Regions from separate parts of the Brevibacillus sp. NRRL NRS-603 genome, predicted to be linked through region 3. Evidence: riboswitches for the same ligand, from Rfam matches in the RefSeq annotation. Region 3 holds a riboswitch; each other region holds the start of a gene.

Region 1 (2,268 bases), on a different contig from region 3:
CGCTGATGTCCAAGGACGATGCTCGTACGGTCCAAGCAGTGCACAATCTCGGACACATTTTAGGGATTCCGGTTCCGCATCGAATTGAAGCATTTGACAACTCCAACATTCAGGGAACAGAGCCTGTGTCTGCGATGATTGTCTTTACAGACGGGCGCCCTGACAAAAAGGAATACCGCAAATTCAAGATCAAGACCGTCGAGGGGCCAGATGATTACGGCTCCATGCGCGAAGTCGTTCGCCGTCGTTACTCTCGCCTGCTAAAAGAAAACCAGCCCATGCCCGACCTGATTGTGATCGATGGTGGAAAAGGCCAGATCAGTGCGGCTATGGACGTTCTGGAAAACGAGCTGGGACTCTATATTCCCGTCTGTGGACTCGCGAAGGACGAGAAGCACCGCACCGCTCAGCTCATGTACGGAGATCCTCCAGAGCCTGTGAATCTTAGACGCGACAGCTACGAATTTTATTTGTTGCAGCGCATCCAAGACGAGGTCCACCGTTTTGTTATTACGTTCCACAGACAATCCCGGACAAAAACGATGCTCTCGTCACAGCTGGATGAGATCCCGGGTATCGGTGAAAAGCGGCGCAAGCTGTTGTTCTCTCATTTTGGCTCGTTGAAAAAAATGCGTGAGGCGACCGTCGAGGACTTCCGCCAATTAGGGATCGGCGACAAGCTGGCAAAAGAAATCATCGGGCATCTGCGCAAGCTGGACACATAGCAAATGGAACTTTTGAAACAACCTCTAAAAAGGAATTGATCCATTTTTAGACTCATGATATAATCCGATTCAAACAGAATAGTTAGCCTCACTTCCATTATGGAGTGAGGTAGAGGCGCGAAAACCAAGAGTACCACCCTGAGATCGGGTATCTGTGAAGGGGACGGGAAAGGGGAATTCGCCGAAGTGTGGAGGGAAACCCGCTTTTCTCCATGCTGGGTCTGCGTTGAACAAATGCAGGACTGTCATCTGCACAATGACCAATTGTCAGATGGAGAGCTATCTCACGGTGTGTCAATGTGAGTTTTGATGGTGTTTACTGTCAATCTTCGTTGTCCGCGTGTATTGGGAGGGAGGAACCGGTATGTCGAAACAGTAGGCAGCGGCAGGTCTTATTCCTTGTCGGTGCCTTTTTTGTAAAATAAAAATGAAAGACTTTTCCTTATAGAGAGAATAGTGAAAAACCATACGATACGAGATAAATACCAACATTGGATATGAGAAAAAGGGAGAGAAGCCGCATGGGGTTGATCGTGCAGAAATACGGAGGCACCTCTGTAGGTACCATTGAGCGAATTTTACGAGTTGCGGATCGAATTGTCAGCTACAAAGAAGAAGGGCATGATGTGGTAGTCGTTGTTTCTGCAATGGGCAAATCTACTGACGTATTGGTAGACATGGCCAAGCAGATTAGCGCATATCCATCTGAACGTGAAATGGATATGCTGCTGACCACGGGGGAGCAGGTATCGATCGCGCTTTTGTCGATGGCCTTGCATAGCAAAGGCTACGATGCCATTTCTCTTACGGGCTGGCAGGCTGGAATCACTACGGAAGCAATTCACGGAAGAGCACGGATCAAGCAGATTGATCCAGAGCGGATTCAATCTGAGCTCGGCCGTGGTCGTGTGGTCATCGTGGCAGGATTCCAAGGGATCAGTGACGAAGGTGAAATTACAACGCTCGGCCGCGGTGGATCGGATACATCTGCGGTTACACTCGCAGCGAGCTTGAACGCTGAGAAATGCGAAATCTTTACGGACGTGTCTGGAGTGTACACAGCTGATCCGCGAGTGGTTCCAGCCGCAAGCAAGCTGGATACAATCTCGTATGATGAGATGCTGGAGCTGGCGAACCTCGGTGCAGGGGTTCTTCATCCTAGGTCAGTAGAGGCTGCGAAAAAATATAAAGTAAGGCTGGTCGTCCGCTCCAGCTTTACTGCCGAAGATGGTACGTACGTTGAGGAGGTTGCCAACATGGAAACAGGAAGAGTAGTAAGTGGAGTTGCACACGATGAAGATGTAGCCAAAATCACGGTTGTCGGCATGCCTGCCAAGGTCGGGACACTCTCCCGTCTGTTCAATACGCTGGCGGACAATCAGGTGAACGTCGATATTATTATTCAAAGCTCTTATGATGCTACTGTTACGAATATTTCTTTTACAGTTGCAGCGGATGACCTGAAAAAAGCACTGGATACGCTGGACAGAAACAAACACGAGCTTGGTTTTGAAAAAGTCGATTTCGAGGAAGATTTGACCAA
Region 2 (2,268 bases), on a different contig from region 3:
GATATGGTAACCTTTACTTGTAACTATCGTAATCAATTTTACTAGTTACACCCTCATTTCTTATTGCTATTATAGCGTTTCATCAATCTGTTTCACAGACGAGGAGGAAGCGTATGAATCGGAAGGAATTGCTTTTGCACGGATGGGCATGTGCGTATGACAAGGAAGACTGGTATCCACCCTTAAAAGAAGCGCTTTCCGGGGTATCGGCAGTCGAGGCTAGCTGGCGCCCTGTGGGAGAAGCAGCCAACACGATCTGGGAAAACGTCAGTCACCTTCTTTATTACAAAGAACGCCTGTTGCATCGTCTTTTGGGCACTGAATTTCCTGGCTCCGCTGAGACGAACGATGATACCTTCACCCCATCCGGCGGTCCAGATGACGAAGACGCTTGGCAAGCTACCCTCTTGCGAATGGAAAGCGTCCATCGCCACATTCATGAACAGCTTTCCTTGCTGACGGATGAAGAGTTAAACCAGATCGCTACCTATACACCCATTTACCAAAATGTAATGAGTCTTGTCTTGCATGATGCTTTTCACACGGGACAAATCGTCCAAATTCGCAAGCTGCAAGGCTCTTGGCCTGCCAGACGCTCATTTGAATAACAAAATTTCACATTGATTAATCCTGAACAATCCTTTATATTTGATGAATCACATAATTTCATACATGTTATCCTCATCTTTCACGGTGAGGATAGAGGTCGCGGCTTTTATATCATCCTGTACGAGATTCAGAGAAAATCAATGACTCCAGGTAAGGAAAATCCGCCGAAGCTCATATCGCGTCTCTGTGCGATTGGGTTGGGGCTGTACTCGAAAGGGGCAGAACTGTCACGTTTGCATGCCAAGCAAACGTGGTGAGCTATCTTCAGTGAAGGCTTGGTGGGGATTGGATGATACCGCCCTATGCCATTTTTTGGCTATGGCGGTTTTTTAATTTCCGACCTTCCTTCTCAAAAATCTAGAAAGGTCGTGCAAGCAGCTTATGTCACAAAATCAATTGCAACGTGGTTTAAAAGCCCGACACCTGACGATGATCGCCATCGGCGGCTCGATTGGGACGGGATTGTTTCTCGCGAGCGGAGGCTCGATTCATTCCGCCGGACCAGGTGGAGCTTTAGTCGCCTATCTCGCCATTAGTATCATGGTTTACTTTTTAATGACCAGCTTGGGGGAAATGGCGGCTTTCATGCCTGTTTCCGGTTCGTTTTCGACGTATGCCACACGCTTCGTCGATCCATCTCTCGGCTTTGCTCTTGGCTGGAACTACTGGTACAACTGGGCCATTACCATTGCCGTCGAGCTGTCAGCTTCCGCACTTATTATGAAATATTGGTTCCCAGATACCCCAGCGATCGTGTGGAGCGCTTTGTTCCTCGGATTGCTGTTTGCCTTGAATCTCCTGTCTGTGAAAGCCTATGGAGAATCTGAATATTGGTTCGCCTTGATTAAAGTAGTAACAGTTATCATCTTTATTATTGTGGGTGTGTTGATGATTTTTGGCATTATGGGTGGTCAAGCAGTTGGCTTCCAAAACTTCACCAAAGGCGACGCGCCATTCAATGGTGGCTTCATGGCCCTGCTCGGTGTCTTTATGATTGCCGGATTCTCTTTCCAAGGGACAGAGCTAGTTGGTGTCGCAGCCGGTGAGAGCGAAGACCCTGCCCGCAACATTCCGAAGGCCATCCGTCAAATTTTTTGGCGCATCTTGCTCTTCTACATCCTCGCTATTTTGATCATCGGGTTGTTGGTTCCATACGATAATCCAAATCTGATCAGTGGCGACCTTACGGATATTGCGATCAGTCCGTTTACGATTGTATTTGAAAATGCCGGATTCGCTTTTGCAGCATCTGTCATGAATGCCGTTATTCTCACGTCTGTATTGTCTGCTGGTAACTCTGGCATGTACGCCTCTACACGCATGCTGTGGAACTTGGCGAAAGAAGGAAAAGCACCAAAATGGTTCGCAAAAGTAACAAGTAACGGCGTACCGATCAATGCCTTGATCTTGACTGCGCTCATCGGCGCCCTTGCTTTTCTGTCCTCTCTGTTTGGGGAAGGCGAAGTGTATGTATGGCTTTTGAATGCGTCCGGTATGTCGGGCTTCATCGCTTGGCTGGGAATTGCCGTTAGTCACTACCGTTTCCGCAAAGCGTTTATCGCTCAGGGCCGTGACTTAAGCGAATTGCCTTATCGGGCAAAGTGGTTCCCGTTTGGACCGATTTTTGCCTTCATCATTTGCTGTATCGTTATTTTGGGG
Region 3 (2,268 bases):
CGGATCGGTTCAAAGGGTTGGAGAAAGTCATGATTACGCAGCCGAAGCTCCAGGAGCTCGGCTGCGTCTTGTTGGTGGAGAGGCCGTAAGAAAATCTCGTCCGTATGCAGTGACATGAGATCAATCCCCCTTAAAAAGTTGGATTGATAGTATAGCATGTGCCAGAGTATTTGGGAAACATCAATTAGCCGAGCAATTCAGCAAACGATACCCCAAATGCTTTGCAAGTTTCCACTTCTTTTGCAGTAGGAGAAAGCTCGATTTTCAAGCCTTCCAGAGGAGTTTCCGCGCCGCGCTCGCTCGCCTTTTTCAGCAAAATATCAACAGCTGCACCGACATGCTCGTAAGCGGAGTCGCAAGAGCCAAAAGCAACGACCTTTTTCCCGCTGAGGTCAATATCGTCCATTTCCTCATAAAAATCCAGGCATTCGTCTGGCAGTTCGCCATCGCCCCATGTGTAGGCGCCAAGCAAGATTCCGTCGTAAGCTTCGAGTTCTTTTGCGTTTGCATCCATCACTTCTTTTATCTCCAGCTCAGCACCAGTGGAACGAATACCTTCTGCAATTGCTTCAGCAATTTCCTGTGTATTCCCTGTCATGCTCGCGTAAACCATCAAAATGCTCATAAAACGTAAACCCTCCAATTAGATAATGAGTATCATTCTCAATAAATAAAATAATGAAAATGAGAATCGTTGTCAATAACTTTTTTCTTATTGCCACGTTTCATTGATTTTGGTAGAGTTAAATAAAATTATAATAATGTACACTAAAATAGAGGTGCGCCGAAGAAGAGTAAGTCTTTTCGCAATCTGCCAGGGGGCAGGAGAAGGAAGAAAGGCTAAAGCGCCGAAGCTTATGCTATGCCCCTACGTAGCACAGGCTGGGGTGTCTCATGAAAAATGAACATCCTGTCACAATGGACCGTACGTCTTTTTGTGGAGCGCTATTTATGATTTGCTTATGTAGTATCAAGAGCAATGAGATAGCGAATGCACTCATTGCTTTTTTTGATTTACCATGCTGTTATTTTGAGGAGGATGTAACTGTGAACATGATGGATGCTAACGAAATTATCGCGTTTATTCAAAAAAGCGAAAAGAAAACACCGGTGAAGGTATATGTGAAAGGGAACCTGGAGGGAATCGACTTCGGTGCGAGCTCCAAAGCCTTCATTACGGGTCCTACTGGTGTTGTTTTTGGTGAGTGGAAAGAGATTGAGCCAGTGCTCGCTGCTAACGCAGACAAAATTGAAGATTATGTAGTAGAAAGCGACCGCCGCAACTCCGCTATTCCATTGCTGGATACAAAAGGGATTCAAGCCCGTATTGAGCCAGGCGCAATTATTCGTGACCAAGTGACAATTGGTAACAACGCGGTCATCATGATGGGTGCTTCCATTAACATTGGTGCAGTTATCGGTGAAGGTACGATGATCGACATGAATGTTGTAGTAGGTGGACGTGGAACCATCGGGAAAAACTGCCACATCGGCGCGGGATCAGTTATCGCGGGCGTTATCGAGCCGCCATCTGCACAGCCAGTTGTTGTCGAGGACGATGTTGTCATCGGAGCAAATGCTGTCATTCTGGAAGGTGTACGTGTAGGAAAAGGTGCTGTCGTTGCAGCAGGTGCTGTCGTCATTGAAGATGTGCCTCCTTACGTGGTAGTTGCGGGAACGCCTGCACGCGTGATCAAGCAAATTGATGAAAAAACTCGTTCCAAGACAGAGATCAAGCAGGAGCTACGTCAGCTGTAAGGGAGAGAGTGCAAATGGACTGGCGTTCGCTCGATGAACAATATATCGTCTCCTCTTACAAAAGACTTCCGATTGCCATAGATAAAGGCGAAGGAAATTACTTGTACGATACGAACGGGAAGAGTTATCTCGACTTGTTTACTGGACTCGCGGTAAACGTTCTGGGGCATTCTCATCCGCGCATTGTACAGGCTCTGCGTGAGCAGGGAGAGCGCTTCTTGCATATTTCCAATGTATTTTTAAACAAGCCGGCTATTCGTTTAGCCGAGCGTTTGGTTGCGAACAGTATTAGCGGTAAGGTGTTTTTCACTAACTCTGGTGCTGAGGCCACTGAGTCTGCGATCAAGCTGATTCACAAATGGACGAAAAACGAGGGAGCAGATCGTGAAGGCATCGTTGTATTACGCAACAGCTTTCATGGGCGAACACTCGGAGCAGTACGTCTGACGAGGCAGGCTCACGTCTATCAGGACTTTCCTCAGCCGGCTTTTCCTGTTTATGAACTGGATG

The links. A riboswitch is a leader RNA that binds a small molecule or an ion and turns the genes downstream of it on or off. The one in region 3 is predicted to bind lysine.
Region 1: another riboswitch for lysine. It lies ahead of C7R94_RS12240 (aspartate kinase); the one in region 3 lies ahead of dapD (2,3,4,5-tetrahydropyridine-2,6-dicarboxylate N-acetyltransferase).
Region 2: another riboswitch for lysine. It lies ahead of C7R94_RS03500 (amino acid permease); the one in region 3 lies ahead of dapD (2,3,4,5-tetrahydropyridine-2,6-dicarboxylate N-acetyltransferase).

Annotation. Positions count from the first base shown of each region.
Region 1 covers NZ_PXZN01000013.1:73,844-76,111, forward strand. The annotation lists gene uvrC (excinuclease ABC subunit UvrC) at 1-725, shown strand, start outside; lysine riboswitch at 828-1,015, shown strand; gene C7R94_RS12240 (aspartate kinase) at 1,247-2,268, shown strand, end outside.
Region 2 covers NZ_PXZN01000008.1:31,505-33,772, reverse strand. The annotation lists gene C7R94_RS03505 (DinB family protein) at 114-608, shown strand; lysine riboswitch at 693-878, shown strand; gene C7R94_RS03500 (amino acid permease) at 991-2,268, shown strand, end outside.
Region 3 covers NZ_PXZN01000016.1:263,804-266,071, forward strand. The annotation lists gene C7R94_RS16445 (GNAT family N-acetyltransferase) at 1-116, opposite strand, end outside; gene C7R94_RS16450 (flavodoxin) at 185-625, opposite strand; lysine riboswitch at 767-956, shown strand; gene dapD (2,3,4,5-tetrahydropyridine-2,6-dicarboxylate N-acetyltransferase) at 1,048-1,758, shown strand; gene C7R94_RS16460 (aspartate aminotransferase family protein) at 1,773-2,268, shown strand, end outside.